DNA from 4 places in the Streptomyces sp. O3 genome. Region 3 is predicted to be linked to each of the others. Evidence: riboswitches for the same ligand, from Rfam matches in the RefSeq annotation. Region 3 holds a riboswitch; each other region holds the start of a gene.

Region 1 (7,839 bases), on a different contig from region 3:
ACCTCGAGGCCGAGCACCTGACCGGCGCGCAGGGCGACCCGCGTGTGCCCTTCGGCCGAGAGATGCAGCCGGTCGTCGTCCCAGGCCCGACGGTCCTGTACGGACTTCAGCGACCACAGGTCGAGCACCGGGCAGCCGTAGCGGTCCGCGATGGCCCGGACGTGCGCGGTGTAGGTGGCGACCTTGCCCCGCAGATGGCGCAGCACGGGGACGCCCCGCGTGTCGAACCCGGTCGTCACCATGACGGTCTCGACCGAGTTCGTGAGGTCGGCGACCGCCCGCTCGAAGCGTTCGGCGACGTCGTCGGGGTCGCTGCCGGGCCGGATGATGTCGTTGCCGCCCGCGCAGAAGCTCACCAGCTCAGGGGCGAGCTCCTTGGCGCGCGGCACCTGGTCGTCGACGATCTGGTCGAGGAGTTTGCCGCGTACGGCGAGGTTGGCGTAGCGGAAGGAGTGCTCGGGGTGGCGGTCGGCGAGCAGGACGGCGAGCCGGTCGGCCCAGCCGACGTAGGCGCCGTCGGGGCCGGGGTCGCCGACGCCTTCGGTGAAGCTGTCGCCGACAGCCACGTACGACCCGAATACGTCAGTCGCGTCACTGCGGATGGGGGATGTCGAATCGTGGTCCACGTCGCCTTATCTTTCACCTATCGGTGTGACTTACGCGACCGTAGCCAGGTCTTGACGGCGGGTGAGATATGCCACCGACATCGACGCGCGCGTGCAGGAATAGACGGGGAGACGGAAGACGGGAACAGGGCGGGTACGTCATACGCGCGACGGCCGGGACCCCGTGGCGGGGTTCCGGCCGTCGCGTTCCGCCGTGGGCGGCGCCGTGGCGTCAGATGGAGACGCCGTGCGAGCGCAGGTACGCGAGCGGGTCGACGTCCGAGCCGTAGCCGGGGCCGGTGCGGATCTCGAAGTGCAGGTGCGGTCCGGTGGAGTTGCCGGTGGAGCCGACCAGGCCGATCTGCTGGCCGCCGGACACCCGCTGTCCCGCGGAGACGCCGAGCGAGGACATGTGGGCGTACTGCGAGTAGTGGCCGTCGGCGTGCCGGATGACGACCTCGTTGCCGTACGAGCCGCTCCAGCCCGCGGACACCACGGTGCCCGCGCCGACCGCCTTGATGGGCGTGCCCGTGGGGGCGGCGAAGTCGGTGCCGGTGTGGTAGCCGCTGGACCACATGGCGCCGGCGGTGCGGTACTGGGTGGAGATGCCCGCGGCGACCGGGGCGGTGAAGCCCGTGGTGGTGGCGGCGGGCTTCGTGGACCGGGACGCGGTGCTGCGCGACGTGGCGGTCTTGGACTTGGACTTGGACTTGGCCTCGGTCTTGGACTTGGCCTCGGTCTTGGACTTGGCCTCGGTCTTGGACTTCGGCTTGGCGTGGCTCCCGGCCTTGGCCTTGGGCTTCGCGTGGCTCTTCGGCTTGGCGTGGCTCTTCGGCTTGGCCTGCGTCTTGGCCGGGGCGCTCGCCGGGGCGGAGGCCTCCGCGTCGAGCTTCAGCTCCGTACCGGGGAAGATCAGCCCCGGATCGTCGCCGATGACCGAGCGGTTGTCCTGGTAGAGCTGCTGCCAGCCACCGTCGACGCGCTCCTGGTAGGCGATACGGGACAGGGAGTCGCCCGGCACCACGGAGTAGGTGCGCGCGGAGGCCCGCTGCGCGGCGTCGGGGGCGGCGGTCGCGGCGGCCTGCGGAGCGGCGGCGGGCGCGGTCCGCGCCACCGTGGCCGGTGCGGCCTCGGGGGTGCTCTGGGGCATGGTGGCCGTAGCCGCGGCGGGCGCGGCCTGCGCGCTGTTGGCGGCGAACAGCGGCAGCGCGAGCGCGGCGCCACCGGTGCCGACGGCGGCGAACTGGCGGCTGATCCGTGTGGACTTGGGTCGGCGGTGCTTACCCTTCGCGGGCATGGCGAGTTCCTCTCCGGCGCCTGCGAGGTGAGCTGTCGGGTTCGGGCTGGAGCTGCCCGGCCGCGCTCTCACGCGGCTTCACCCCAAGCCGCTCCGGAGTCCCGGAACGGCGTTCTACCGTGGGTCCCCCGCTCCTGCCGTGGACGGGTGGGTGTGCGGAGTCCGGACGGCGGCAGGATTGGGCGTCCACCCGGACGTCGGCGACCGTAAGCGAGTGGGAACCGCGGAGACAAGCAGTTGGTTCCAGCCCCACGGGCCACAGCCGCTGCGGCTATGCGCCTCCCGTGACGCTCCGTTGATGGGTCACTCCCACCATCCGCGCATCCGTGGGGAGTTGAGGCGGGGCGTAGGCAACAGACCGTCACGAATATGATCCCGCTCACCAGCGAGACGCCATAGCCCGTTATTCCAGGGCTAGTTACCGCGAACAGTCTGAATCGGGCATTTGACCCTTAGGGCGCATGAGGTCTCATCGGTGTCACGTCGGGACAGGTGGTTGACGCAGGCATCGATGTCATACCGATGTCGTATCGTCGAAGACGCGCCCCGCGGGCGAGCAGCGCCGGCGGCTTACTGGGAGGAGCCCCCGTGACGCAGCAGGTCCCGTCGACCGAGCCCGAGCTGGCCGGAGTGCGCAATTTCCGCGATGTCGCCGGGCTGCCGACCGTGGACGGCAGGCGGGTACGGGCCGGGCGGCTCTTCCGCAGCGGCCACCTCGCGCACGCCACCGAGACCGACGCCGCGTTCCTGGCCTCGCTCGGACTGCATACGATCTTCGACTTCCGCAACGCCGCGGACCAGCGGCTCGAGGGCCCCGACATCGCACTCCCCGGCGTGCGGAACGTGAACCTGCCGCTGACCGACCCAGCCGACGGCGCGGAGTTCTGGAAGATGGTCCGGGACGGCGAGATAGCGGAGCTGCGCGCGGCCCTGGCCGACGGACAGGCCGCGGACCGGATGCTCACCACGTACCGCATGATCATCAAGGAGCGGACCGCCGAGCACAGCCGGGTGCTGCACGCCCTGGCCGACGACAGCGTGCCCGCGCTGATGCACTGCGCGGCGGGCAAGGACCGCGCGGGCCTGTCGATCGCCGTCACCTTGCTCGCCGTGGGCGTCGAGCGCTCCGCCGTCCTCACCGACTACCTGGCGTCGAACGCCGCCCACCGCCGCTACAAGGTACAGCGCGGCGACGGCGGTGCGAGCGCGATGTCGCCCGAGGTCATGGAGCTGCTCAGCCCGCTGTTCGACGCGCGCGCCGAGTACCTTCAGGCGGCGTTCGACACGATCGAGGAGACCTGGGGCTCCGTCGACCGCTACCTCGAAGAGGGGCTGCGGCTGACGCCCGACACGCGCGAGCGCCTGCGCGAGCAGCTCCTGGACTGACCGTCGGCCACGGCTTCGGGCGGCCGCCGCTCCGGGCTACTGGTTCTGTGCGCCCAGTACGAACAGCAGGTAGACGAACGCCGCGAACACATGGCCGACGGCCACATAGACGATCAGCCGGACCCAGAGCGCGCGGGGGAACTTCTCTTCCATGGACCTGGGTCTGGGCCTGGGCCTGGGCCTGGGCCCAGGGCTGGCCACGGCATCGGACGTGTGGGCGGGCCGCTCGGGCTCGGTCATGTCGCGTCTCCGGTGATCCGGTGACCCGTGGCCGCGCCGAGGCACAGCGCGTCCGTCGGGCTCTGCAGCAGGGTGTGGACGAACAGCAGCTCGGCGCCGCCCCGGTCGGCGGCGGCGATCCGGTGCGGGGTGAGCGAGTCGAAGTGGGCGCTGTCGCCGGGCCGCAGCACGTGCGCCGAGTCCCCGAGCCGCAGCCGCAGCGTCCCGGCCAGCACGTACAGCCACTCCTCCCCCGGATGCACCCGCACGATGTCGCCCTGCGCCCCGTGCGGCACCCGCACCCGCAGCGCCTGCATGCCCCGGCCGGGCGCCCCGGCCTGCCGGTAGCTCCAGCCGCCCGCGACGGTCGCCTCCTGCGCGTCCCCGCGCAGCACCGCGTCCCGGTCGGTGACGCGTTCCCCGAGCAGCTCCGAGACCGTCGTCCCGTACGTACGGGCGAGCACGAGCAGCGTCGGCAGGGACGGCTGGCGCTGCCCGGTCTCCAGCCGGGAGAGATGCGCGGGTGAGAGCTGGGCCGCGGCGGCCGCGGCCTCCAGCGTGAGCGAGGCGCGCCGCCGCAGGGCGTGGAGCTGCGGGGCCACGGCGGGCAGCTCGCCCCCCGCACCGCTGGGCGCGGAAAGCCCGGCGGGCCCGGCGGGTCTGGCGGGCTCGGAAGGTTCAGCGGGTTCGGCGGGTTCGGCGGGGTCAGCGGGGTCGGCGGGACTCATGCAGCCGATTGAGCCAGACTCTTACCCTTCAGGCAATTTTCTTGCCCCAGAGGCAAATCACGCGCAAGCAGGCCGAGCAAGCCGTCAGCGCTGGGCGACCGCCTGCTTCACCAGGGTCCTGCCGAAGTCCCACATGAGCCCGCCGCCGTGCGCCTCGTCCATGACCGCGGTGAAGGCCGTGACGAAGCGGTCCACGTCCGCCTCGTCGATGATCAGCGGCGGGATCAGCTTGATCACCTCCAGGTGGTCGCCGGAGACCTGGGTGAGGATCCGGTGCTTCTGGAGCAGCGGTACGACCACCATCTGCGCGAACAGCCCCTTGCGCGCGGCCTGGAGCGCCGCCCACCGGGTGCGCAGCTTCAGCGACGAGGGCTTCCCGAACTCGATGCCGATCATCAGCCCGCGCCCGCGTACCTCGTGCAGCAGCTCGTACCGGTCGACGAGCGCGGCGAGCCGCGACGTCAGCAGCTCGCCCATGGCGCGGGCGTGTGCGACGACGTCCGCGTTCGCCATGACGGACAGCACCGCGAGCCCCGCCGCCATCGCCTGGGCGTTGGCGCCGAAGCTCGCCGAGTGCACCAGCACCCGGTCCATGGACGAGTAGACCTTCTTGAAGATCCAGTCCTTGCCGAGGGTCGCTCCCACCGGTACGTAGCCGCCCGAGAGCGCCTTCGCCACGCAGACCAGGTCGGGTTCCACGCCGTCCTCGTGCTGGTAGGCGTAGAAGTCACCGGTCCTGCCGATGCCGGTCTGCACCTCGTCGGCGATCAGCAGCGCCCGGTTTTGGTGCAGCAGTTCCTGGGCGGCGCGCAGATAGCCGGGGGGCGGCGTGTGCACGCCCTTGCCCTGGATCGGCTCGACGATCAGACCCGCGACGTCCCCGCGCTTCAGCTCCCGCTCCAGCGCCGCCAGGTCGCCGAGCCGCACGGCCGTGTCCGGCAGCAGCGGCGCGAAGCCGTCGCGGAACCCGGCCTCGCCGTTCACCGAGAGGGAGCCGGTGGTCAGCCCGTGGAAGGCGTGCGCGCAGTACAGGATCCTGGGCCTGCCGGTCGCGTACCGGGCGAACTTCAGCGCGGTCTCCACGGCCTCGGTGCCGCTGTTGCCGAAGAACACCCGGTCCAGGTGCGGGCTGTGGCTCAGCAGCCGCTCGGCGAGCAGGCCCGGCAGGGGCTGGCAGTCGAAGCGGGTGAGGTCGGCGAGCGAGGCGTCCAGGACGTCGTGCAGCGCCTGGCGGACGACGGGGTGGTGGCGGCCGAGGCCCATCACCCCGAACCCGGCGAGCATGTCCAGGTAGTCGTTGCCCTCCGCGTCCCAGAAGTGCGCGCCCTCGGCCCGCTCGTAGACCTTGTCGAAGCCGATGGTGTGCAGCATGCGCGGCAGCTGGTGGTTGAGGTGCCGTGCGTGCAGCTCGTACCGCTCCGACCCGCGCTCGGCCAGCAGCCTGCCCAGGTCGAACTCCTCGTGCCCGGACGGCCTCGCCGACTCGGCAGTCGTCATACGACCCTCTCCTTACCCGCGTCGCTCTCCATGCTGGCGTCGCCCTCCATACTGGAGTCGCCCTCCATACTGGCGTCGCTCTCCGTACCCGCGTCGCTCGCCCGGTTCGCGTCCGCGCGCGCGATGCTCGCGCCGATCCGCCCGGCGATGTCCACCGGGGTGAGCCCGATGTCGGCCAGCACCTCGCCCCGCTTGGCGTGTTCCAGGAACCGCTCGGGGATGCCGAAGGTCCGCAGCGGCAGATCCACTTCCGCGTCGGACAGCGCCTGGCCGACCGCCGCGCCCACTCCGGACGTACGGCAGTTGTCCTCGACGACCGCCACCAGGCGGTGCCGCCCGGCCAGCCGGGGCAGCTCGGCGTCGACGGGCTTGGCCCAGCGCGGGTCGACGACGGTGCAGCCGATCCCCCGCGACTCCAGCAGCTCGGCCGCCTGCAGGCACACCGGCGCCATCACCCCGACCCCGACCAGCAGCACCCGCGGATCGGCCGCCCGGTGCAGGACGTCCATGCCGCCGACCCGGTCGACGGCCGGGATCTCGGGCCCCACGGACTCCTTGGGGTACCGGATCAGGGTCGGTGCGTCGTGTACGTCGACCGCCTCGCGCAGCTGCGCCCGCAGCTGCGCGGCGTCGCGTGGCGCCGCGATCCGCAGTCCGGGCACTGCCTGGAGCAGCGACAGGTCCCACATGCCGTTGTGCGAGGGCCCGTCGACTCCGGTGACACCGGCCCGGTCCAGGACGAAGGTGACCGGGCACCGGTGCAGGGCGACGTCCATGAGCAGCTGGTCGAAGGCGCGGTTCAGGAAGGTCGCGTAGAGCGCGACCACCGGGTGCAGTCCGCCGGTGGCGAGTCCCGCGGCGGACACGGCGGCGTGCTGTTCGGCGATCCCGACGTCCCAGATCCGGTCCGGGAACCGCTCGGCGAACCCGGTGAGCCCCACCGGGTGCAGCATGGCCGCCGTGATCGCCACGACGTCCGGGCGCTCCTCGGCGATCGCCGTGATCTCGTCGCCGAACACCGAGGTCCACGAGGGACCGCCCGACGGGGCCAGCGGCTCGCAGGTCAGCGGGTCCATCGCGCCGACCGTGTGGAACCGGTCGGCGTCGTCGGCGAGCGCGGGCTGGTAGCCGCGGCCCTTCTCGGTGCGGCAGTGCACCAGGACCGGGCCGTGGAAGCGTCTGGCGCGGCGCAGCGCCGACTCGACGGCGCCGATGTCGTGCCCGTCGACGGGTCCCACGTACTTCAGCCCCAGGTCCTCGAACATGCCCTGCGGCGCGAACGCGTCCTTGAACCCCTTCTTCGCGCCGTGCAGTGACTCGTACAGCGGCTGTCCGACCACGGGGGTGCGTTGCAGTACGTCCTTGCCCCAGGCCAGTACCCGCTCGTAGCCGTCGGTGGTGCGCAGGGTGGCCAGGTGGTCGGCCAGGCCGCCGATGGTGGGGGCGTAGGAGCGTTCGTTGTCGTTGACGACGATGATCAGCGGCCGGTCCTCGGCGGCGGCGATGTTGTTCAGCGCCTCCCAGGCCATGCCGCCGGTCAGCGCGCCGTCGCCGACGACGGCGACGACATGGCCCGCCTCGCCCCGTACCTGGCGGGCCTTGGCCAGGCCGTCCGCCCAGCCGAGCGCGGTGGAGGCGTGGCTGTTCTCGACGATGTCGTGGCCGGACTCCGCACGCGACGGGTAGCCGGACAGGCCGCCCTTGCCGCGCAGTTTGGAGAAGTCCTGCCGTCCGGTGAGCAGTTTGTGCACATAGCTCTGGTGCCCGGTGTCCCAGACCAGGCGGTCGGCCGGTGAGTCGAAGGCCCGGTGCAGGGCGATGGTCAGCTCCACCACGCCGAGGTTGGGTCCCAGGTGCCCGCCGGTGCGGGCGACCGCCCGCACCAGGAACTCCCGGATGTCCTCGGCGAGTTCGCCGAGTTGTTCGTCGCTCAGCGTCTTCAGGTCACGTGGCCCGCGGATGGTCTCCAGCAGCGTCATGCTCGGCCCCCTCGTCGCTCTCCCGGTGCTCCGGGATCTCTCCCGGTGTCCGGCCCGCGTCACCGCGGGCCCGTCGGCCCCGTACCGCCGACGTCACCCGCGGATTCCTCCGGCGGTCTCGCGGGCCG
Region 2 (7,839 bases), on a different contig from region 3:
TTCACCGCGGCCGTGCGGCGTGCCAGGCGGGTGAACTTGCGCGGGTTGCCGATCGACTCCAGGTACATCAGGACCACGTCGGTGTCGGGGTCGTCGTACCAGTACTGGAGTACGTCGTTGCCCGACACGTCCGCGCGGTTCCCGGCGCTCACGAACGTCGAGAGACCCGCACCGCGCCGGTGCAGCCCGGACAGCAGGGCGATGCCGATCGCCCCGGACTGGGTGAACAGGCCGAGCCGCCCGGCCATCGGCATGGTCGGGGCGAGCGAGGCGTTCAGCCGCGCTTCGGGGGCGGTGTTCAGGACGCCGAAGGCGTTCGGGCCGAACAGCCGCATCCCGTACGAGCGGGCCTGCCGCACCAGCTCCCGCTGCCGCTCGCGGCCGCCGTCGCCCGACTCGGCGTATCCCGCGGAGATCACCACAAGGCCGCGCACTCCGCGCTCACCGCAGTCAGCGACGACTCCGGGCACCTGCGCGGCCGGTACCGCGATCACCGCGAGGTCCACCGCGTCGGCGGGGTCGATGTCGCGCACCGACCGGTACGCCGGGACGCCGTCCAGTGAGGTCTCGGCCGCGGACAGGGCCGAGTTCACCGCGTACACCCGGCCGCTGAAGCCCGAGGCGATGAGGTTGCGCAGGATGGCGCGCCCGGTGCCGCCGGGGCGCCGCCCGGCGCCGACGACCGCGACCGAGCCCGGCGTGAGCAGCCGCCGCACCGACCGCGCCTCGGCGCGCTGCTCGCGGGCGCGCTGCACGGCGAGCGAGCGGTCGGTCGGCTCCAGGCCGAATTCCAGGCGGACGACACCGTCCTCGAAGCTGCGCTTCTGCTGGTAGCCGGCGTCCGTGAACACCTTGATCATCTTGGCGTTGGCGGGCAGCACCTCGGCCACGAAGCGGCGTACCCCCCGCTCGCGGGCGACCGCGCCGATGTGCTCCAGGAGGGTGGAGGCGACGCCCCGGCCCTGGTGCGCGTCCTGGACCAGGAACGCCACCTCGGCCTCGTCGGCGGGCGCCGACGCCGGTCGGCCGTGCTCGTCGATCCGGTCGTAGCGGACGGTCGCGATGAACTCGCCGCCCACCGTGACCGCGAGTCCGACCCGGTCCACGTAGTCGTGGTGCGTGAAGCGGTGTACGTCCTTGGCGGACAGCCGTGGATAGGGCGCGAAGAAGCGGTAGTACTTCGACTCGTCCGAGACCTGTTCGTAGAAACTGACCAGCCGCTCCGCGTCCGCGCTGGTGATCGGCCTGATCCGGGCGGTGCCCCCGTCGCGCAGCACCACATCGGCCTCCCAGTGGTCGGGGTAGGCCGCGTCCTGCGGCGGCTGCTCCTGCGGCGGCTGCATGGAAGTCAGCGTACGGGTCGCGGGCCGGCGTGGAGCACCGCAGGGTGGGAGCGGGCGGCGGCGTGGCAGAACCACCCGCCGCCTCATGCGACACTGGTCTAGACAAGGCAGAGTGACACCTGAAGGGCAGCATCACATGGCTGAGCGCCGCGTCAACGTCGGCTGGGCTGAGGGCCTCCACGCCCGCCCCGCCTCCATCTTCGTCCGCGCGGCCACGGCCGCCGGGGTCCCCGTGACGATCGCCAAGGCCGACGGCGACCCGGTCAACGCGGCGTCCATGCTCGCGGTGCTCGGCCTGGGCGCCCAGGGCAACGAGGAGATCGTCCTCGCCTCCGACGCCGAGGGCGCGGACGCCGCTCTCGACCGTCTGGCGAAGCTGGTCGCCGAGGGGCTCGAGGAGCTTCCCGAGACGGTCTGAGCCCCCCCTTGCGGCTAAACCGCCGCCGCTCTCGCGGACGTGGTTTCTCTGCGTTGGGGTTGCTCAATTGATGGTGGCGGTGTTCTCGATTCGAGAGCATCGCCACTTTCATATGCGGGCGCTCGCTCGTAAATGGGCAGCGCAAAACACACCCGCGAATATCCCACCGCTTTGTATACGGCCCTTCGGTTAATTGCGGGCGCTCGCGATGTTTACGGTGTGTTGCGAATTCCTCACACGCTTCGCCGGGCGGTCGGCGGAGCGGCCCGCCGACCGGTCCGCGGACCGCTCACCCGGCCGGTCCTTCGGGCCGGTGAAGCGCGGCCGGTGCGCGGCGGCCGTGCGCTCGGCGTGCAGCGCGGTGAGCGCCCTGGCGCGTTCCGCGTCCCCGCGGGCCACGGCGTCGACGATCGCGCCGTGCTCCGCCCAGGACTCGGTGGGCTGGGCGGCCGGGTCGACCGTGTACATCCAGGTGACCTTGTGCCGCAGCTGGGTGAGCAGGGTCGTCAGGCCCGGACTGCCGCAGGCCTGGGCGAGCGTCTCGTGGAACCAGCCGCCGAGCGCGCGCAGATCCTCGCTGTGCCCCCGGCGGGCCCGCTCCTGGCCGAGCCGCACCAGTCCGCGCAGCACCTTGAGGTGCGCCTCGGTGCGCCGCTGGGCGGCCCGTGCCGCGCCCAGCGGCTCCAGCAGGGTACGCATCTCCAACAGGTCGGCGGCCTCCTGGACGCTGGGCTCGGCGACCTGGGCGCCGACGTGCCTGCGGGTGCGTACGAACCCCTCGGCCTCCAGGGTGCGCAGGGCCTCCCGCACCGGGACCCGTGAGACCCCGTACCGGCGCGCGAGCAGCTCCTCGGTGAGTCTGCTGCCGCGTTCCAGCACACCGGACACGATGTCCTCCCGGATGGCCGTGCATACCGAGTGCGCGGGAACGCGCATGACCTGTCCACCGCCTTAATATCCGCGAAACGCGGTCGATTGACGCCTGTTCGGCGACTCTATTGCAGCAGACGTGGATTTCCGATGGGTGACCGGAATCCATGGATATTTTTTGGACAAGCTGGCGCACGCCTCGAAAGCCGAAAGCCCCGGCTCGGGGAGCCGGGGCACAGGGGGCGTGCGGGACCTGCGGGACGGGGTCAGACGGCCACGCCGTGCGACCGCAGGTACGACACCGGGTCGATGTCCGAGCCGTAGTCCGGGGAGGTGCGGGCCTCGAAGTGCAGGTGCGGCCCGGTGACGTTGCCGGTCGCGCCGGAGAGGCCTATGCGCTGGCCGGGCGTGACGCTCTGGCCCACGGAGACGCCGAGCGAGGACAGGTGTCCGTACTGGGTGTACGTGCCGTCGTTCATCCGGATCACCACGTTGTTGCCGTACGCCCCGCCCCAGCCGGCCTCGACCACGGTGCCGGAGCCGACCGCCAGAACCGGGGTGCCGGAGGCGGCGTGGAAGTCGACGCCCGTGTGGCTGCCGGAGGACCAGACCGCTCCCCCGGCCTGGTATCCGGTGGAGACGTACGAGCCCGCGATCGGTGAGACATACGCGTTCAGCCGGGCCCGCTCAGCCGAGCGCGCGGCGCGCTCCTTCGCCGCCTCGGCCTCGCGCGCCTCCTTGGCTTCGCGTGCCGCCTCGGCCTTACGCGCCGCCTCCGCCTCGCGTGCCTCCTTGGCCCGCTCCTCAGCCTCGCGCTTGGCCTCGGCGGCGGCCTGCTCCTTGGCCGCGGCCTGCTCGGCGGCGTCCTGCTGGGCGCTGGCCTGCGCGCTGATCCGCTCGGCGAGTACGTCGTCGGCGGCGGCGACGGCCTGGTTCAGACCGGTGTCGGCGCCGGGGTGGGCGGCGAGCGCCGGAGAGGCGAGTGTGCCGATGACGCCGGTGGTGGTGAGGGCGGCGACGCCCGCGACGTTCGCGCCCGTGCGCGTCAGACGGCTGGGGCGACGGTGCTTCCCGGATGCCATGAAGTGGCGGGTCCTTTCCTTCCTTCTCGCCTACCGGGTTAGCAGGGGGGTACCCCCTGGCCCTTAAGGCCTTGGGGGAGGGTTCGGAGCAGGAAGGTCTCCTACGGGCCCCACGCGGGGAGGCGCCCGATTCACCCCAGGGACTGCGTGGGTCCCCGGCTCCCCAGGCTCGCGCCTGACGGGGACTCGGCGATGGCTGTCCGGTGCCGCGGACGCGGCGTGTAGCCGACGAACAGCGCCCCGACGCTAAACGGGGCGTCTTTCGCGCCACAAACGGATCGGGCCCTTTGAGGCACATCCCACAGGACAGACCGTCAATCTCGGTGCCATTTCGGACATTAAGGGACCCCGGTGGTCGCTCGACCACCGGGGTCCCCGGTCCGGCACGGGCGCTCCGCTCGGCCGACTAGCCGGTGACGACCGTTACTTCACCGATTCCGAGGGCCTTGACCGGCTCGGCGATCCGCTCGGCGTCGCCGACCAGGATGGTGACGAGCCGGTCTACCGGGAAGGCGTTCACCGCGGCGGCGGTGGCCTCGACGGTGCCGGTCTCGGCCAGCATCCGGTACAGCCGCGCCTGAAAGTCGTCCGGCAGGTGCTGTTCGACCTGGTCCGCCAGGGTGCTCGCGACGGCGGCGGCGGTCTCGTAGCGCAGCGGGGCGACGCCCACCAGGTTCTGCACCGCGACGTCGCGCTCGGCGTCGGTGAGGCCGTCGGCGGCGAGGGTGCGCAGGACCTGCCACAGGTCCTCCAGGGCGGGTCCGGTGGACTCGGTGTCCACGGAGCCGTTGATGGCCAGCATCGAGGCGCCGTTGCCCGCGGCGTCCGAGCGCAGCACCTGGGCGAAGGCGCGCACACCGTAGGTGTAGCCCTTCTCCTCGCGCAGAACGCGGTCCAGGCGCGAGGTGAGGGTGCCGCCCAGGCAGTAGGCGCCGAGCACCTGGGCGGGCCAGACCCGGTCGTGCCGGTCCGGGCCGACCCGGCCGATGAGCAGCTGCGTCTGGACGGCGCCCGGACGGTCCACGATGACGACGCGACCGGTGTCGTCGGCGGTGACCGGCGCCGCGGGGCGGGACTCGGGCGCGGCCCCCGTCCACTCGCCCAGCGACGCGGCGAGCAGTTCGTCCAGGTCCGTGCCGGAGAGGTCGCCGACCACGACGGCGGTGGCCGTCGCGGGCCGCACATGGGCGTCGTAGAACGCCCTGACGGCGGTGGCGTCGATGCGCTCGACGGTCTCCTCGGTGCCCTGGCGCGGGCGCGACATGCGCGCGGTGGCGGGGAACAGCTCCTTGGACAGCTCCTTGGCCGCGCGGCGGCTCGGGTTGGCCATCTCGTGCGGGATCTCGTCCAGGCGGTTGCGCACCAGCCGACTGACCTCGCTGTCGGCGAAGGCGGGCGCGCGCAGCGCGTCGGCGAGCAGGCCGAGCGCCTTGGGAAGCCGGGAGACCGGGACTTCGAGCGAGAGGCGTACGCCGGGGTGGTCGGCGTGCGCGTCGAGCGTCGCGCCGCAGCGCTCCAGCTCCGCGGCGAACTCCTCGGCCGAGTGCTTGTCGGTGCCCTCGGAGAAGGCGCGCGCCATGATGGTGGCGATGCCGTCCAGGCCGTCCGGCTCGGTGTCCAGCGGGGCGTCGAGGTTGACCTCGACGGCGACCACCTGCTGGCCGGGGCGGTGGCAGCGCAGCACGGTCAGGCCGTTGGGGAGCGTGGCGCGCTCGGGGGCGGGGAAGGCCCAGGGCGTGGCCTGGCCCGGCTGGGGCTGGGGGTGGAAGTCCATGGTCACGGTGGCTTCGCCGGTCGTGGTGTGCTGGGCCTGGGTCACTTCGCCGCCTCGTCTTCCTGTACGTCGTTCCCGGCGGCGGCCGCGTCGTGCGCCCCTGCCTCGTCCGCTGGCCCCTCGTCGGCCTCGTCGGGCGCGGTCGGCTCGTACACCAGCACCGCGCGGTTGTCAGGCCGCAGCCGGGCCGCCGCGACCTCCCGGACCTCCGCCGCGGTGACGTCGAGCACGCGCTGTACGGCGGTCAGGGCGAGCTGCGGGTCGCCGAACAGCACGGCGTACCGGCACAGTTCGTCGGCGCGTCCGGCGACCGTGCCGAGCCGGTCCAGCCACTCGCGCTCCAACTGCGCCTGGGCGCGCTCCATCTCCTCGTCGGTCGGGCCTTCGGCCGCGAACCGGGCGAGCTCCTCGTCGACGGCGGCCTCGATGTCCGGGACCTCGACGTCATGCGAGGTCTTGACGTCCAGCCAGCCGAGCGAGGGCGCCCCGGCCAGCCGCAGCAGACCGAATCCGGCCGCGACGGCGGTACGGTCCCGGCGCACCAGGCGGTTGTACAGCCGGGACGACTCGCCGCCGCCCAGGACGGTGAGCGCCACATCGGCCGCGTCGCACGCGCGCGTGCCGTCCTCGGGGAGCCGGTAGGCGGCCATCAGGGCGCGGGCCGGGACCTCCTCCTCGACGACCTCGCGCAGCTCCTCGCCGATGGTGTCGGGCAGCGCGCCGTCCCGCGGGGGCTGCTTGCCGTCGTGTGACGGGATGGAGCCGAAGTACTTCTCGATCCAGGCGAGGGTCTGCTCCGGGTCGATGTCGCCGACCACCGACAGCACGGCGTTGTTCGGCGCGTAGTACGTACGGAAGAACGTCCGCGCGTCCTCCAGGGTGGCCGCGTCCAGATCGGCCATCGAACCGATCGGCGTGTGGTGGTACGGGTGGCCCTCGGGGTAGGAGAGGGCCGTCAGCTTCTCGAAGGCCGTGCCGTAGGGAACATTGTCGTACCGCTGGCGGCGTTCGTTCTTGACGACGTCCCGTTGGTTCTCCATGGACTCGTCGTCGAGCGCGGCCAGCAGCGAGCCCATCCGGTCGGCCTCCAGCCACAGGGCCAGTTCCACCTGGTGGGCGGGCATCGTCTCGAAGTAGTTGGTGCGCTCGAAGCTGGTGGTGCCGTTGAGCGAGCCGCCCGCCCCCTGCACCAGCTCGAAGTGGCCGTTGCCCTGCACCTGCTTCGAGCCCTGGAACATCAGGTGCTCGAAGAGGTGCGCGAGGCCCGTACGGCCCTTGACCTCGTGGCGGGAGCCGACGTCGTACCAGAGACAGACCGCGGCGACCGGGGTGAGGTGGTCCTCGGAGAGCACCACCCGCAGGCCGTTGGCCAGCCGGTGTTCGGTCGCTGTCAGGCCGCCGGTGCCGGCCTGCGCTGTGGCCGTGTGACCCATGGGCATGTGGTCCCTTCGATCGCGTGCGGAATCGCGTGCTGACTCTTCCCCGCGGGCCTGCGCCGACTCGCGTCGTTGACATGCGACGAGGAAGTCCTGTCACTGTATGCAAGCGCACGGACATCTGGCGAAGTTCCCACCGCCTCTCTGCTCTCAGCGAGCATCGGCGACCCCGTTGCACGGGTCGCGGTCCGCGTTGTCAGTGGCTCGGTCCACAATGGTCCGCGTCAGAAGCCCGACTTTTGTTGGTGAAGGAGCCGCAGCCGCGATGGCCCGCCGCAGCACGAAGACCCCGCGCCCCTCAGACGACACCGACTACGAGGAGAAGATCCTCGACATCGACGTCGTCGACGAGATGCAGGGCTCCTTCCTGGAGTACGCCTACTCGGTCATCTACTCACGCGCCCTGCCGGACGCCCGCGACGGCATGAAGCCGGTGCAGCGCCGCATCGTCTACCAGATGAACGAGATGGGCGTGCGCCCCGACCGCGGCTATGTGAAGTGCGCCCGCGTCGTCGGCGAGGTCATGGGCCGCCTGCACCCGCACGGCGACGCCTCGATCTACGACGCGCTGGTGCGCATGGCGCAGCCGTTCTCGATGCGGCTGCCGCTGGTCGACGGACACGGCAACTTCGGCTCGCTCGGCAACGACGACCCGCCCGCCGCGATGCGGTACACCGAGTGCCGGATGGCCGACGCCAGCTCCCTGATGACCGAGTCCATCGACGAGGACACGGTCGACTTCGCCGCGAACTACGACGGCCAGGAGCAGGAGCCGACCGCGCTCCCGGCCGCGTACCCGAACCTGCTGGTGAACGGCGCGTCCGGGATCGCCGTCGGCATGGCGACGAACATGCCGCCGCACAATCTGGGCGAGGTCATCGCGGCCGCCCGCCACCTCATCAAGCATCCGGGCGCC
Region 3 (7,839 bases):
GATCCACGAGTTCGCCTTTCCGCTCCCCATCTACGCGATCTGCGACCTGCTCGGCGTCCCGCGCGAGGACCAGGACGACTTCCGGGACTGGGCCGGGATGATGATCCGGCACGGCGGGGGGCCGAGGGGTGGCGTCGCCCGCTCGGTGAAGAAGATCCGCGGCTACCTCGCCGAACTGATCCACCGCAAGCGCGAGAATCCGGGCGACGACCTCATCTCCGGGCTCATCAAGGCCAGCGACCACGGCGAGCACCTGACCGAGAACGAGGCGGCGGCGATGTGTTTCGTGCTGCTGTTCGCCGGTTTCGAGACCACCATCAACCTCATCGGCAACGGCGTGCACACGCTGTTCCACCACCCCGAGCAGCGCGCGCTCCTCCAGGAGTCGCTGCGGCGCGGTGAGCGCGGACTCCTGGAGACCGGGGTCGAGGAACTGCTGCGCTACGACGGCCCGGTCGAGCTGGCCACCTGGCGGTTCGCCACCGAGTCGCTCAGTATCGGCGGCCAGGCGATCGCCGCCGGTGACCCGGTGCTCGTGGTGCTCGCCGCCGCCGACCGCGACCCGGCGCGCTTCGCCGAGCCGGACACGCTCGACCTCGCCCGCCGCGACAACCAGCACCTCGGGTACGGCCACGGCATCCACTACTGCCTCGGCGCCCCGCTCGCCCGACTGGAGGGCCAGATCGCCCTGGCGACCCTGCTGACCCGCCTCCCCGACCTCCAGCTCGCCGTGCCGGAGGAGGAGTTGCGGTGGCGCGGCGGCCTCATCATGCGCGGCCTGCGCAAGCTCCCCGTCTCCTTCACCCCCGAGACCGCGTCTGACGCACCGTCAAGCCTGTGATGGTTGTGTGATCTCCGCTGTACCGACTTGTGACAAGCGTTCGAGTGCGGCTACGTTCACCGTTCGACTCAACTGTCGCTCAGCCGTGTAGTCGCGCGAAAGGCAATCGCATGCTCTCCGGGAACGGCCGTCACCGACGGCCCCGTCAGGCTCCGGCTCTTGTCGTCGCGGCGGGGGTGACCGGATCGGCCATCGCCATCCCGCTGCTCGGCGCATCCGGCGCGAGCGCCGCCGACACGTCCACCTGGGACGCGCTCGCCGCGTGCGAGAGCGGCGGCATGTGGAGCGCCGACATGGGCAACGGGTATTACGGCGGGCTGCAGTTCTCGCAGAAGGACTGGGAGGCGTACGGCGGTCTGGACTACGCGCCGCGCGCCGACCTGGCCAGTCGCTCGCAGCAGATAGCCGTCGCCGAGAAGGTGCTCGCCGCGCAGGGTCCTGACGCCTGGGGTACGTGTGCGCCGATCGCCGGTCTTGAACAGGGCGGCGAGACGCCCGACGTGGATCCGGGGCCGAGCGCCGACTCCACTCCGCCCACGTCCGGCTCGTCCGGCTCGTCCGGCTCGTCCGGGTCGGGGTCTGGCGCGGGGGCTGGGTCCGGCTCGTCCCAGCCGTCGGGGTCGTCCTCCGGGTCGCCTGAGCCGTCCGCGTCGCCGGACGTCGATTCCGCGGACTCCTCGCCGTCCTCCGACTCTTCGGGCGAGGCGTCGGGTGAGTCGTCGGGCGAGGCGTCGGGCGAGTCGTCGGGCGAGTCGTCCGGTACGGCGTCGGGTGACGCGTCGGGCGAAGGTGACGAAACCGGCGTAGGCGGCGAAATCGGCGAAACCGGCGCCAGCGGCGCGGAGGGTGAGCCGGGCGGATCTCCGGGGAGCGGATCCTCTTCGTCTGACGTGTCGTCCGGTGAATCAGGGGAGTCCGATTCATCTGACTCACCCGACTCACCCGAATCGTCTGATTCACCGGATTCGACGGACTCGTCCGCTTCGGCCGCTGAGTCCCCCGAGTCCCCCGAGGCTTCGGAGTCCGAAGAGCCCGCAGGCTCCGCCGAGTCGCCCGCCGACGGCTCGGGCCGCCACCGTGGCGCGCCCGCCCCGGAGGAGCTGTCCGACGGGCGCGAGACCGACGGCTCGGGGCGGCACGCCTCCCGCGGCGACGCCGACCGCACCGCCGCCGAAGGCCCTTACACCGTGCGGCCCGGTGACAACCTGTCGGCGATCGCCGACAGTCACGGACTTGACGGCGGATGGTCCGAGCTCTACTCGGACAACAAGCAGGTCGTGGGCGAGGACCCCGACCTGATCCGTCCCGGCCAAAGCCTCGATCTGGGCGAAAAGTGACGGCAGTTCGGGGTGAATGTCCGAGTTAAAGGGGCATTGCCGTAAGTGAGAGATGGGTCTCAATGGCCCCGATCGCCTTGGTGTTGAGGCCGGGGCCGTGTTTACCGTCGTGACCGCTCGCCACTGGTGAGCCCCGATGGCCGTCACGCCGAATCCTGCCGACGGCCGTACGGGAACAGTCGTCGCGTAACGCGCCGTAGGCAGGAGCGGGGGACCCAAGGTTCGTGCCGGGTCCGGCCCTTGAGAGAGGGCGGGACCGGCTTGGGGTGAAGCCGTACGGGGACGCGGAAGCTCCGTACGGCCGGGCAGCTCACAGCCCGAACCCGACAGCTCACCTCGCAGGCGTCGGTGAGGGGATCACTCATGCTGTTTTCCGGCAAGGGCAAGCACCGTCGTCCGTCCAAGGCCACCCGGATCGCCACCGCCGCCGGTGTCACCGGCGCCGCCGTGGCCGTCCCGCTGATGGGCGCGACCGGCGCGCAGGCCGCCACCGCCTCCGAGTGGGACAAGGTCGCCCAGTGCGAGTCCGGCGGCAACTGGTCGATCAACACCGGCAACGGCTACTACGGCGGTCTGCAGTTCTCGGCCTCCACCTGGGCCGCGTACGGCGGCACGCAGTACGCCTCGACCGCCGACCAGGCCACCAAGGCGCAGCAGATCGAGATCGCCGAGAAGGTCCTGGCGGGCCAGGGCAAGGGCGCCTGGCCGAGCTGCGGCGTCGGCCTGAGCAACGCCCCGTACAGCGGCGGCGGCCAGCAGTCGACGCAGCAGCAGAGCACCCCGAGCGCCCCGGCCGCCTCGCAGCAGTCGGCGCCCCAGCAGGAGCAGTCGACGCAGACGCGGCCCAAGCGGGAGCAGCCCAAGCAGGCCGCCCCGAAGTCCGAGGCTCCCAAGGCCGAGGCCCGGTCTGAGGCCCCCAAGGCCTCGCGCAGCGCCAAGAGCGCCAAGAGCGCCAAGACCGTCGAGACCCCGGCCGGTAAGACGGTCAAGAAGGGCGACGGCGAGTATGAGGTCAAGTCCGGCGACACCCTCTCCGAGATCGCCGAGGTGCACGACGTCAAGGGCGGCTGGCGCAGCCTGCACGAGCTGAACAAGGACATCGTCGAGGACGCCGACTTCATCTATCCGGGCCAGCAGCTGCACCTCAGCTGACCTCCCTCGGCGCCCCCGGACCACCCCGCCCCGGCGCGCGTACCCCCGTGCGCGCCGGGGCGGGGCTGTGTGCCGGGCCTTTTTGTTTCTCTAAGAAACAATCTATGCTCGGGGTGTCCATGGTCCGGTCGGTCGGCTGGCCGATGCCGCCGAGGCGGTTAGGCTCGTGTCGCAAGGCCATAGAGACCTCGCACTTCTAGCGTCACATCCCAGAAGGAGATGCTCGTGCCGTCCATCGACGTCGTCGTAGCCCGGGAAATCCTGGACTCCCGAGGCAACCCCACGGTCGAGGTCGAGGTCGGCCTCGACGACGGCAGCACCGGTCGTGCCGCCGTTCCCTCCGGTGCCTCCACCGGTGCTTTCGAGGCCATCGAACTCCGCGACGGCGACCCGAGCCGTTACCTCGGCAAGGGCGTCGAGAAGGCCGTCCTGGCCGTCATCGAGCAGATCGGCCCGGAGCTCGTCGGCTACGACGCCACCGAGCAGCGCCTGATCGACCAGGCCATGTTCGACCTGGACGCCACCGACAACAAGGGCTCGCTCGGCGCCAACGCCATCCTCGGCGTCTCGCTGGCCGTCGCGCACGCCGCCTCCGAGGCCTCCGACCTGCCGCTCTTCCGTTACCTGGGCGGCCCCAACGCGCACCTGCTGCCGGTGCCGATGATGAACATCCTGAACGGCGGCTCGCACGCCGACTCCAACGTGGACATCCAGGAGTTCATGATCGCCCCGATCGGCGCGGAGTCCTTCTCCGAGGCCCTGCGCTGGGGCGCCGAGGTCTACCACACCCTCAAGAAGGTGCTGAAGGACAAGGGCCTGGCCACCGGCCTCGGCGACGAGGGCGGCTTCGCCCCGAACCTGGGCTCCAACCGCGAGGCCCTGGACCTGATCATCGAGGCTGTCAAGCAGGCCGGTTACGCCCCCGGCCAGCAGATCGCCCTCGCCCTCGACGTCGCCGCCTCCGAGTTCTACAAGGACGGCAAGTACCAGTTCGAGGGCAAGGAGCGCTCCGCCGCCGAGATGACCGAGTACTACGAGGAGCTCGTCGCCTCGTACCCGCTCGTCTCCATCGAGGACCCGCTGTTCGAGGACGACTGGGCGGGCTGGAAGGTTCTGACCTCGAAGCTCGGCGACAAGGTGCAGATCGTCGGCGACGACCTGTTCGTCACCAACCCGGAGCGCCTGGGCCGCGGCATCGAGGAGGACGCCGCCAACGCCCTGCTGGTCAAGGTCAACCAGATCGGCTCGCTGACCGAGACCCTGGACGCCGTCGAGCTCGCCCAGCGCAACGGCTTCAAGTGCATGATGTCCCACCGCTCCGGCGAAACCGAGGACGTCACCATCGCCGACCTGGCCGTCGCCACCAACTGCGGCCAGATCAAGACCGGCGCCCCGGCCCGCTCCGAGCGCGTCGCCAAGTACAACCAGCTGCTGCGCATCGAGGAGATCCTCGACGACGCCGCGGTGTACGCGGGCCGCTCCGCCTTCCCGCGCTTCAAGGGCTGACGCCCGCGACGGCCGAAGCCTTCGGCGGCTGACGCCTTCAGGGCCCAAGGGCCCGTCGTCCGTACGTCCCCGTACCCGGTCCCGTACCGTGTGCGGGGACGTACGTACGTGAGAGCGGACGCGGAGTCGGCGCGGCGGCAGCGGGGAGGCGGGACCATGGCAGGGAACCGGGACCGGTTCTCCACCACCACCAGACTGCGGCTGCTCGGCGAGCAGACCGCGGCCCGTGTCTACCGTTCGCAGACCAAGCGCCAGGCCCGCCGCTCCCGGCTCACCGGCCGGGCCGCGCTGCTCGCGCTGGTGGTCTGCTCGATAGTGGTCGCGCTCGCCTATCCCATGCGGCAGTACGTCGCCCAGCGCGCCGACATCGCCGAGCAGGAGCGGCTGCTGCGGGACGCCAAGGAGCAGACCGAGAAGCTGCGGGACGCCAAGGCGCGCTGGCAGGACGACGCGTATGCGGAGCGCCAGGCCCGCGAGCGGCTGCACATGGTGCGGCCGGGCGAGACCGCCTTCACGGTGCCCGACCTGGGTGGCGCGGACCGGCGCCGGGCCGACCAGAGCAAGGCGGACCGCCCCTGGTATACCAACCTCTTCGACGGCGTCGACAAGGTCGACCGCGTGAGCCGCAGCACCACGGGCGAGTAGAGAGTCAGCCCGCCCTCCCCGTAACTCCCTCCACCCCCCTTTCCCAGAGAGAAAACACCGCAGGCATGCAAACGCCCCCGCCGCCCACCCCGCGCACCGAGCCGACCGACGCCGACGTGGCGGCCTTCAAGGAGCAGCTCGGCCGCCCGCCGCGTGGTCTGCGGGCCATCGCGCACCGCTGCCCGTGCGGGCAGCCGGACGTCGTGGAGACGGCCCCGCGGCTGCCGGACGGCACGCCCTTTCCGACGCTGTACTACCTGACCTGCCCGCGGGCCGCGTCGGCGATCGGCACGCTGGAGGCAGGCGGGGTCATGAAGGAGATGACCGAGCGGCTGGCCGCCGACCCCGAACTGGCCGCCGCGTACCGCGCGGCGCACGAGGACTACATCCGCCGCCGCGACGAGATCGAGGAGCTGACGGGCTTCCCGAGCGCGGGCGGCATGCCGGACCGCGTGAAGTGTCTGCACGTCTTGGTCGGCCACTCGCTGGCCGCGGGCCCCGGCGTGAACCCGCTGGGCGACGAGGCGCTCGCGATGCTGCCCGAGTGGTGGACCAAGGGCCCCTGCGTCACGCCGTGCGTGCCCGGAGCGGAAGCCGACGCGGAATCCGCCCCCGCAACCGAAGCCGAGGGAGAGGGAGAGGGAGAGGGAGAGGCTCGATGACTACTCGCGTCGCCGCCATCGACTGCGGTACGAACTCGATCCGGCTGCTCGTCGCCGACGTCGCTCCCGACACCGGTGAACTGACCGACCTGGACCGCCGGATGCGGATCGTCCGGCTCGGCCAGGGTGTGGACAAGACCGGACGGCTCGCCGCGGACGCGCTGGACCGCACCTTCGACGCCTGCCGTGAGTACGCCGCGGTGATCAAGGAACTCGGTGCCGAGCGGCTCCGCTTCGTCGCGACGTCGGCGTCACGGGACGCCGAGAACCGTGCGGAGTTCGTCAGCGGCGTGCTGGAGATCCTGGGAGTGGAACCCGAGGTGATCACCGGTGACCAGGAGGCCGAGTTCTCCTTCACCGGGGCCACGAAGGGGCTCGCGGGCCGGATGCATCTGCCCAAGCCGTATCTGGTCGTGGACATCGGCGGCGGTTCCACCGAGCTGGTCGTCGGCGAGGAGCACGTACAGGCCGCCCGGTCCGTCGACATCGGCTGTGTGCGGATGACCGAGCGTCACCTGGTACGCGACGGAGTCGTCACCGACCCGCCGACGCCGGCCCAGGTCGCCGCCATACGCGCCGACATCGACGCCGCCATCGACGAGGCCGAGCGCACGGTGCCGCTCGCCGAGGCGCGGACGCTGGTGGGCCTGGCCGGGTCGGTCACCACGGTGGCCGGGATCGCGCTGGGCCTCCCCGCGTACGACTCCACCGCGATCCACCACTCCCGTATCCCGTACGAGCAGGTCGCCGAGATCTCGGCGCGCCTGCTGAACGCCACGCACGCCGAGCGGGCCGCGATCGGCGTGATGCATCCGGGCCGGGTCGATGTGATCGCCGCGGGCACGCTCGTACTCCTCGCGATCATGGAGCGCACGGGCGCCGCCGAGGTCGTCGTGAGCGAGCACGACATCCTCGACGGGATCGCCCACGCCGTCGCGTCCGAGGTCGAGCGGGGCGTCTGACACCGGCGAGGCCGCTGACGGCTCGTCCGATTGGGTGCGATTTACCGATGTTCATCCCGTAATACGAATATCAGCCTCCTTGTCCGATAGGACTGTTCTGAATTCATTCAGGCCGCTTTGGGTGGCTGGACGGGAGGACTAGCGTGGAACGATTGAGAGGCCGGGCTACGCGAGTGGCACTGGCTGTCGGGGTGCTCTCCAGCATGACCATCGGGGTCGGGGTGGGGCTGGCGACGGCCTCGCCCTCGGCCGTCAGTACCGGTATGTACAACCGGAGTTTCGTCTTCACCGACCCCTGCAAGGCGCCGTGGCCCTTCGGGTCCGGAGGCGACAAGGGGTACGGGCAGGAGGAGGGGTCGGGGCACGGCAAGCCGCCGCACGGCTGCGACTCGCCGAAGCCGCCGTCGAAGGATGTGCCGATGCCTCCGATGCCTCCGATGCCGAAGTTGCCTCCTGTGCCTGAGGTGACGGTCCCGATGCCTCCGATGCCTACGCTGCCGGAGATTCCGCCGCCAGGGCCCACGAAGCCGCCGAAGCCCACGAAGCCGCCGAAGCCCACGCCGACGGATACGCCCACGCCGACGGATACGCCGACGCCGACGGATACGCCGACGCCGACGGATACGCCGACGCCGACGGATACGCCGACGCCGACGGATACGCCGACGCCGACGGATACGCCGACGCCGACGGATACGCCGACGCCGACGGATACGCCGACGCCCACGGACACG
Region 4 (7,839 bases), on a different contig from region 3:
ACATGCCACAGGGGGGATGCCTGATGTCGGAGCCCAGCCTCAGCGAAGGGCGAGAGGGGCAGGAAAAGGGAGAGGAGCGAGTAGGGCGAGACGGACGAGACGGACGAGACGGGCGAGACGGGGCGGGCGCGGTGGTTCCGCGTCAGTGGATCGGGCTCGGGGCCGGTGTCGTGCTCGCGCTGCTCGTCCGCCTGGTCCTGCCCGACTCGCTCTCCGCGGACGGCAAGAACGTGGCGGCGGTCGCCACGCTGATGGCGGTCTGGTGGATGACGGAGGCCGTGCCGCTGCCCGCCACCGCGCTGCTGCCCCTGGTGCTGATGCCGGTGCTCGACGTCGCCCCCATCAAGGACACCGCCGCCCCGTACGCGAATCCGGTCATCTTCCTGTTCATGGGCGGCTTCATCATCGCCCTGGCCATGCAGCGCTGGAACCTGCACAGCCGGTTCGCGCTGAGTACGGTGCTGTTCGTGGGCACCAGCCCCATGCGCATGATCGGCGGCTTCATGCTGGCCACCGCGCTGCTCAGCATGTGGATCTCCAACACCGCCACCACGGTGATGATGCTGCCCATCGGGGTCGCGGTGCTCGGCCTGGTGACGCGGCTGCGCGGCGGCCGTCAGGACGCGAACTTCGCCACCGCGCTGCTGCTCGGCATCGCCTACGCGGCGTCCATCGGCTCGCTCGGCACCGTCATCGGGACCCCGCCCAACGCGTTCCTCCAGGGCTATCTGAAATCCGAGCAGGGCATCGACATCACCTTCTTCGAGTGGATGCTGTTCGGCGTGCCGCTGGCCGCGGTCTTCCTCGTCATCGCCTGGCTGGTGCTGACGCGGGTCTTCCGCCCCGGCATCAGGGAGATCGAGGGCGGCCGGGAGCTGATCGAGCAGCGCAGGCGGGAGCTCGGGCCGATGGGGCGCGGCCAGTGGACCGTACTCGCCGTCTTCGCCGCCACCGCCCTGCTGTGGGTCCTGGTGGGCGTGCTCAGCCCGTACGTGGCCTGGGTGGACGACCATGTGTCCGACGCGGGGGTCGCCATGCTGGCGGCGGTGGCGCTGTTCACGCTGCCGGTCACGTCCGGCGGCGGCAAGCGCGTACTGGAGTGGGAGGACACCCGAGATGTGCCGTGGGGCATCCTGCTGCTCTTCGGCGGCGGTCTGGCGCTGTCCGCGCAGATCGGCGCGAGCGGACTCGGCGCGTGGATCGGCGACCAGGTCGGCGGGCTCGACGCGCTGCCGGTGCTGCTCCTGGTGGTCGTGATCGTGGTCGTGATCCTGCTGCTGACCGAGCTGACCAGCAACACCGCCACCACGGCGACCTTCGTGCCGGTCATGGCGGCGGTCGCGGCCGGGACGGATCAGGACGTGCTGCTGTTCACGCTGCCGGTGGCGCTGGCCGCCACGTGCGCGTTCATGCTCCCGGTCGCGACTCCGCCGAACGCCGTGGTGTTCAGTACGGACAAGATCACCATCGGGCAGATGATCCGGGGCGGCGTCTGGCTGAACGTCATCGGAGTCGTGCTGGTCACCGCGACCGTCTACTCGCTGGGGGCGCTGGTGCTCGGCATCGACCTCTGAGGCGGACGCCACAGTGAACGTGGTCGGGAGGCCCGTCCGGATGGCGTATAGTTGAGTTCACCGACGCGGGGTGGAGCAGCTCGGTAGCTCGCTGGGCTCATAACCCAGAGGTCGCAGGTTCAAATCCTGTCCCCGCTACTGAACGTCAGGCCCGGCAGCTTTCGAGCTGTCGGGCCTGACGCGTTTCCCGCTTCCCCGCTTCCCTCGTCACCCGTTCGGCGCACATCCGGTAGCCCGCGGCCCCCGCTGCGGGAAGGCTGAGGGAACAGCGGCAGCGGTCCGCGGCCGGTACGGGGCGGACGTGGCGGGAGACGAACGGGTGGGCCATCGAGCAGGGGCGCCGGGGACACCGGTCGGACGGCACCGGCCTCGGCACTGGGACCGGGACCGGGGCATCACCTTCGTCCGCGCGCTGCCGGTGCTGCTGATCGCCGTCGGGCTGACCGTCGCCCTGCTGACCCCGCCCAGGTTCACCGCCGCGCCGTTCTTCTCGGCCGCCCCGCTGATCGCCGCGCCGTTCTTCGCGCTCAGCGGCACGGTCCTGATCGGGATCGCCGCGTCGGCGTCGGTCATCGGGCCGCAGATGTACTACGGCACGATGGGGTTTCCGCAGGAGACCACCGAACTGGTCACGGTCACCACCGTGGCCGCTCTGGCGATCGTGATCAACCTCGTCGTCCGCAGCAGAGGCGAGCAGCTCGCCTCGGTCCGTCATATCGCCGAGGCGGCCCAGCGGGCCGTGCTGCCGGAGCCGCCGCCCAGCATCCGCGGGCTCGCCATCGCCGCCCGCTACGAGGCCGCGCAGGCCGACGCGTTCATCGGGGGCGACCTCTACGCGGTCCAGGACACCCCGCACGGCGTACGGCTCATCGTCGGCGACGTACGCGGCAAGGGCCTCGGCGCGGTCGAGGCGGTCGCGGTGGTCATCGGGGCCTTCCGGGAGGCCGCCGAGGGCGAGGCGACCCTGGCGGCCGTGGCGCAGCGCCTGGAGCGCGCCCTGACCCGTGAGGGCACCCGGCGCGAGGGGCTCGACGCGTTCGAGGGGTTCACCACGGCCGTACTCGCGGAGATCCCGCACGGCGACGGCGTCATCCGCCTGATCAACCGGGGGCACCCGGAGCCGCTGCTGCTGTGCGCGGACGGGGCGCTGCGGGTGCTGACCCCCGACGAGCCCGCGCTGCCGCTCGGGATGGGCGACCTGGGCGGCTGGCCGGACCGGGTGACCGAGGCCGAGTTCCCCGTGGGGGCCACGCTTCTGCTCTACACGGACGGGCTCTCCGAAGCGCGGGACGCGGGAAACGTCTTCTACGATCCGGCGGCGCGGCTGAGCGGGCGGGTCTTTCCGGGCCCCGACGCGCTGCTCGGCACCGTGGCCGACGAAGTGCACGGCCACACGGGAGGCGTCACGACCGACGACATGGCGCTGCTCGCGGTCAGCCGACCCGCGATGTCACCGAAGGTGACCGAAGGGGACCCCTCCGCATAACGACTGACACACCGTCAAGAAAATCAGTGCCGATCCGGAGGAGTCGACTCGCCCGATTTGGACCCTCCATGCCCCGTTAAGTCCACGGCCGAGATCCTGAACGATCAGTGGGAACGGCTTGGAATCCGGGGTCGGGGTCTATTAACGTTCGATAACGCAGCGCGGTCGTCCCAGCCGTCACAAGAGTCGGCTCCGTGCTCACACGCCTAATCCCGCAAGGGAGCCGGGGAACCACCTACTTGGGGTGAATCGGGCGCGACACGCTTCAACCGAGGCGCTGGAGTGCCCGTAGGAAACCTTCCTGTTCCGAACCCGTCAGCTAACCCGGTAGGCGAGAGGAAGGAAAGGAGTGCGCCCCAGTGGCGTCCAACAGGCCTGCCCCCGAAGTCTCGTACCTGCCGGACGACGGCTACGAGCCCGGCTCTCTCGCTCTTGAGGAGCCCGTGGGGGAGTGGAATCCCACCGAGGAGTCCATCCGCCCCGTGCGCGGCAGGCACCGCGTCGCCAAGCAGCGCGGCGGATTCGCCCGCAGCTCCACGGTGCTCGGCGTCGGCGTCATCGCCGCGGTCGGCGCGGGCGGCATCGCCACCGCGCAGGACAAGTCGGCGGCCCCGATATCCATGCCCGACCTCTCGGGCGTGACGGACAAGCTTCCGGACGTGGGCTCGCTGCTGTCCGATGACGGCGACGAGAGCGAGTCCGAGTCCGCCGCCGAGCTCGGCGGCGTGGCCACGGTCTCGCAGGCCACCGCGGGCGCCGAAGCCGACGGTGAGCAGGGCTCGGTGGACGCCGGTGAGGCGCTGCGCGCCCGCATCGTGCAGCAGGCCGAGCGCAAGCAGGACCAAGCCGCGACCGCCGAGCAGGTCGCGGCGGCGGACGCCGCCGCCAAGAAGGCCGCTGAGGACGCCGCGAAGGCGCGCAGCGACGCCGAGGCCGAGGCCGAGAAGAAGCGCAAGGCCGAAGAGGAAGCCAAGCGCAAGGCTGAAGAGGAGAAGAAGCGCAAGGCCGAGGAAGAGGCCAAGCGCAAGGCCGAGGAGGAGCGCCTCGCCAAGCTCGCCGCGAGCTTCTCGCTCCCCACCTCCTCCTACACGATCACCTCGACCTACGGGCAGGCTGGCCCGATGTGGTCGTCCGGGTACCACACCGGGCTGGACTTCGCCGCCCCGACGGGTACGCCGATCAAGGCCGTGCACAGCGGCACCGTCAAGTTCGCTGGCTGGCACGGCAGCGCGTACGGGTACCGCACCGTCCTGGAGCTGGACGACGGCACGGAGGTCTCCTACAGCCACCAGTCGTCGATCGCCGTCACGGCGGGCCAGAAGGTCACCACGGGCGAGGTCATCGGCCGGGTCGGCTCCACCGGCAACTCCTCGGGCCCGCACCTGCACCTTGAGGTCGAGTCGCCCGGCGGCGGCAAGGTGGACCCGAGGGCGTGGCTGCGCAGCAAGGGCCTCAACCCCTGATCTGTCAGGCCTCGGTTCCCGGCCCTCCGCTCGCGAATCTCTGACTCTGATTCCCCTGGACTCCGGCAGTCCTGGCGGCACCCCCCCCGACGCCAGGGCTGTCGGTACGACGCATGCCCGCGGTACGACGCGTGCCCGGAACGCGGTTTCACGTGAAACGCACGCGCGTTCGCCTGTGGTGGTCGTGCCGCTGGCCGCGGTGGGCCGCGCTCAGCCGCTGTGCGGGTGGTGCGGCCCCGCGTATCCCGCGCCGTAGCCGTAGCCGTAGCCGTAGCCGGGGCCGTAGCCGGGGCCGACCGGCCAGGGCGGGACCGAGGCCGGGACCGGTGGGACCGCCGGGGCCGTCTCCCAGGCCGCGTGGGCGTGTGCGGGGCGCGCCGTGCCGCGGTGCCGCCACAGCTCGTCCAGCAGCGCACGCTCCCGTACGACGAAGTCGGCGCCCGCCCGGCCGCCGCGGCCCCGGTTCCTGAGCAGCGCCAGCGACGTCGCACAGCGCTGGTAGTCGGCGACCGCGCGGGCCGCGTCCCGGCCCTGGGTCCTGGCGGCGTGCGCGCGGGCGATGCGCCGGGCGCGCAGCGAGGCGAGTGCCCGAGGTTCCAGCGGCGCGAGCCAGCCGGCGCGCACATAGGCGGGCAACTCCTCGCGCAGCATGCGCAGCTCGCGCTGCCTGGTCCAGATCGCCAGCCAGGTCAGCAGCCCGAAGCAGGGAACCATGAAGGACGCGTAGACGGCGAAGAAGCCGAGGCCGCCGAAGACCGCGGAGCCGTTCCACAGCGCGTGCATGCCCATCGCCAGGAGCAGCCCGCCGACCGGCGCCAGCACCCGGCGCGTCCGCTGGCGGTGCGCCGCGTGCGCGGCGATGCCGAAACCGATGCCGGTGAGCACGGTGAACAGCGGGTGCGCGAACGGCGACATGACGACCCGTACGAAGAACGTCAGGACGGTCATCGACGGCAGGTCGGCGCCGGTGTCGTCGACGAGACCGCCGTCCGGGAAGCCGCCGTCGGCGTCCATGCCGTAGGCGTTGCCCAGGTAGAGGATGTTCTCGGTGAACGCGAAGCCGGTGGCGGTGACTCCGGCGACCACCACGCCGTCGACGATCCCGGTGAAGTCCCGCCTGCGGAACAGGAAGACCAGCAGGACCGCGGCCGCCTTGCCGGTCTCCTCGACGACCGGTGCGATGACGGTCGCGCCGAGCGCGTCGGCGTCGGTCCGGTCGGGGGTGTTGGCGGCTATCCAGTTCATCGCGAACGAGTTCGCGACGATCGCTATGAGAGCGGCGGCGCAGGCGCCCCAGGCGAAGCAGAACACCAGGTTCCGCCAGGGGCTCGGCGCGACCCGGTCCAGCCAGCGGAACGCGGCGGTCAGCAGCGGTACCGGCAGCACCGCGAGCCCGAGCCCGACGAGGAAGCCTTCCGTGCCGGTCTGCTCCCTGACCAGGGCCAGGATGACGACCCCGGACACGGCGAGCAGAGCGACCAGCGCGCCCGCCCGTACGGCCCTGTGCCGCCACCAGGAGGTACGGCGCGGTCTCGGCCCCTCGACGTGCGGGACCTCGGACGGCGGATACGGATCGCTGACGGCCACGGCGTTGACCCTAACGAGGGACGACGGCGGTCCGCGACGGTGCCCCGGACCAGCTCAGGGGCGCGCGCTCTCGGGGTCGCTTCCGGGGCCGCCCTCGGGGGCGCTCTCGGAGGTGAGCGCGGCGGTGCGGGTGAACAGCAGGTCGTGGACGACGTGCCCCTTGTCCAGACCCTGGCCCTCGAACCGGGTGAGCGGCCGGAACGCCGGGCGGGGCGCGAAGCCGCCGCCTGGCTGGGTGTTCTCGAAGTCGGGGTGCGCGTCGAGCACCTCGAGCATCTGCTCGGCGTAGGGCTCCCAGTCGGTCGCGCAGTGCAGCAGCGCGCCGGGCTTCATCCGGGGCGCGGCGAGGGTGAGGAAGTCCGGCTGGATGATGCGCCGCTTGTGGTGCCGGGTCTTGGGCCACGGGTCGGGGAAGTAGACGCGCAGCCCGTCCAGCGACTCGGGGGCCAGCATCTCGCGGAGGAGGATGATCGCGTCGCCGTTGGCCACGCGGATGTTGGACAGGCCGTTCCGGTCCGCGAGACCGAGCAGGTTGCCCTGGCCGGGTGTGTGCACGTCGACCGCGAGAATCCCGGTCTCCGGGTCGTCGGCCGCCATCTGCGCGGTGGCCTCGCCCATGCCGAAGCCGATCTCCAGGACGACGGGGCGGCCGTCGAAGAGTTCACCGAGGTCGAGGACGCGCCGTCCGTCGATGTCCAGGCCCCACTTGGGCCACAGCCGCTCCAGGGCCTCACCCTGGCTGGCGGTCACCCGGCTCCGGCGCGGCTGGAAACTGCGGATGCGCCGCTCGTGGTGCGACCCCGCGGGGTCGGGTGTGGGGCCTCCGGGGAAGCGGGGCGCGCCGTGGGGTCGGGAGGCGTGGTGATCGTCAGACACAATGCCCCGATTTTACGCGACCCCCACGCACCCCGACCGACGCCCGCCCCGCCCGCAGACCACTCCCACAGGGCGCCCGTCCGGGTCCCACGCCCGCCCCGCTCCGGCACGCCGCCCCGGCTCCCGCGCGCCGCCCCCGGCTCCGGCGCGCCGCCTCCGGCTCCGGCGCTCCCGTCCAGCCCACCCGCGACCCGCGCCTCGCGGCCTCTCGTACGCCCGAGCCCGCCGGAGTCTCGCGTGCCCGAGTGGACCCACGACCCCGCACGCGCCCCTCACCCGGCCCGACCTTCCGTGCGGTCCGCCGCGGCCCGGACCAGCACGGCCCGGACCAGCCCGGACCAGCACGGCCCGGCCCACCCGCGGCCCGCGCCACGCGGCCTCTCGTGGTTCAGGTGCGGCCCGCGCCCCCGAGTGCGCCCCGCCTGGGGGATATCCCGGCGGGGACCGCGCGGGTGCGGGTCGGGGTGCCGGTCCAGCAGGTGCCGCGGCGGGACAGGAGGCGGCGGAGCCAGAGCTCTGTCGAGACGAGTTCGGCCAGGCCGTCCAGGGGCAGCCCCGCGCCGTCGGCCGCCGCGCGCAGGGCCTTGCGGACGACTCTGGCCTCGACGAGACCCGCCTGCGCGAGCAGCGGCGTACCGAAGAGGTCGACCAGGGAGCCGACCGCGACGCGCAGCCCCGTGCCGACCGCCGCCGCGGACGAGGCATGCGAGGCGGCGCCCCAGCCGGGCGGCAGCTCCGTGACCCCGGCGCCCTCCAGCACCGCACGGAGGATGTCCGCGCGGGCGCCCGGCCGGACCCGCAGCGCTTCCGGCAGCGCGCGGCAGGCCCGTACCACCTGGTTGTCCAGGAAGGG

What was found. A riboswitch is a leader RNA that binds a small molecule or an ion and turns the genes downstream of it on or off. The one in region 3 is predicted to bind cyclic di-AMP.
Region 1: linked by a shared signal. The riboswitch ahead of ACX6XY_RS14795 (M23 family metallopeptidase) and the one ahead of ACX6XY_RS27460 (transglycosylase family protein) in region 3 are both predicted to bind cyclic di-AMP.
Region 2: linked by a shared signal. The riboswitch ahead of ACX6XY_RS00905 (M23 family metallopeptidase) and the one ahead of ACX6XY_RS27460 (transglycosylase family protein) in region 3 are both predicted to bind cyclic di-AMP.
Region 4: linked by a shared signal. The riboswitch ahead of ACX6XY_RS15390 (M23 family metallopeptidase) and the one ahead of ACX6XY_RS27460 (transglycosylase family protein) in region 3 are both predicted to bind cyclic di-AMP.

The regions. Positions count from the first base shown of each region.
Region 1 is NZ_JBTVYK010000025.1:57,710-65,548, forward strand. It holds gene ACX6XY_RS14790 (SGNH/GDSL hydrolase family protein) at 1-626, opposite strand, end outside; gene ACX6XY_RS14795 (M23 family metallopeptidase) at 838-1,902, opposite strand; cyclic di-AMP (ydaO/yuaA leader) riboswitch at 1,907-2,062, opposite strand; gene ACX6XY_RS14800 (tyrosine-protein phosphatase) at 2,491-3,288, shown strand; gene ACX6XY_RS14805 (DUF6126 family protein) at 3,325-3,441, opposite strand; gene ACX6XY_RS14810 (helix-turn-helix domain-containing protein) at 3,525-4,235, opposite strand; gene ACX6XY_RS14815 (aspartate aminotransferase family protein) at 4,320-5,732, opposite strand; gene dxs (1-deoxy-D-xylulose-5-phosphate synthase) at 5,729-7,711, opposite strand; gene hpnH (adenosyl-hopene transferase HpnH) at 7,805-7,839, opposite strand, start outside.
Region 2 is NZ_JBTVYK010000001.1:182,935-190,773, forward strand. It holds gene ACX6XY_RS00890 (bifunctional acetate--CoA ligase family protein/GNAT family N-acetyltransferase) at 1-1,343, opposite strand, end outside; gene ACX6XY_RS00895 (HPr family phosphocarrier protein) at 1,480-1,761, shown strand; gene ACX6XY_RS00900 (GntR family transcriptional regulator) at 1,951-2,697, opposite strand; gene ACX6XY_RS00905 (M23 family metallopeptidase) at 2,898-3,713, opposite strand; cyclic di-AMP (ydaO/yuaA leader) riboswitch at 3,727-3,915, opposite strand; gene ACX6XY_RS00910 (M16 family metallopeptidase) at 4,120-5,487, opposite strand; gene ACX6XY_RS00915 (M16 family metallopeptidase) at 5,529-6,926, opposite strand; gene ACX6XY_RS00920 (DNA gyrase/topoisomerase IV subunit A) at 7,189-7,839, shown strand, end outside.
Region 3 is NZ_JBTVYK010000074.1:10,232-18,070, reverse strand. It holds gene ACX6XY_RS27470 (cytochrome P450 family protein) at 1-841, shown strand, start outside; gene ACX6XY_RS27465 (LysM peptidoglycan-binding domain-containing protein) at 952-2,178, shown strand; cyclic di-AMP (ydaO/yuaA leader) riboswitch at 2,361-2,538, shown strand; gene ACX6XY_RS27460 (transglycosylase family protein) at 2,542-3,330, shown strand; gene eno (phosphopyruvate hydratase) at 3,556-4,836, shown strand; gene ACX6XY_RS27450 (FtsB family cell division protein) at 4,993-5,481, shown strand; gene ACX6XY_RS27445 (DUF501 domain-containing protein) at 5,547-6,143, shown strand; gene ACX6XY_RS27440 (Ppx/GppA phosphatase family protein) at 6,140-7,105, shown strand; gene ACX6XY_RS27435 (hypothetical protein) at 7,209-7,839, opposite strand, start outside.
Region 4 is NZ_JBTVYK010000026.1:76,834-84,672, forward strand. It holds gene ACX6XY_RS15375 (SLC13 family permease) at 132-1,574, shown strand; tRNA gene ACX6XY_RS15380 (tRNA-Met) at 1,639-1,712, shown strand; gene ACX6XY_RS15385 (PP2C family protein-serine/threonine phosphatase) at 1,876-3,060, shown strand; cyclic di-AMP (ydaO/yuaA leader) riboswitch at 3,254-3,409, shown strand; gene ACX6XY_RS15390 (M23 family metallopeptidase) at 3,420-4,523, shown strand; gene ACX6XY_RS15395 (PrsW family intramembrane metalloprotease) at 4,734-6,110, opposite strand; gene trmB (tRNA (guanosine(46)-N7)-methyltransferase TrmB) at 6,165-6,989, opposite strand; gene ACX6XY_RS15405 (asparagine synthase-related protein) at 7,375-7,839, opposite strand, start outside.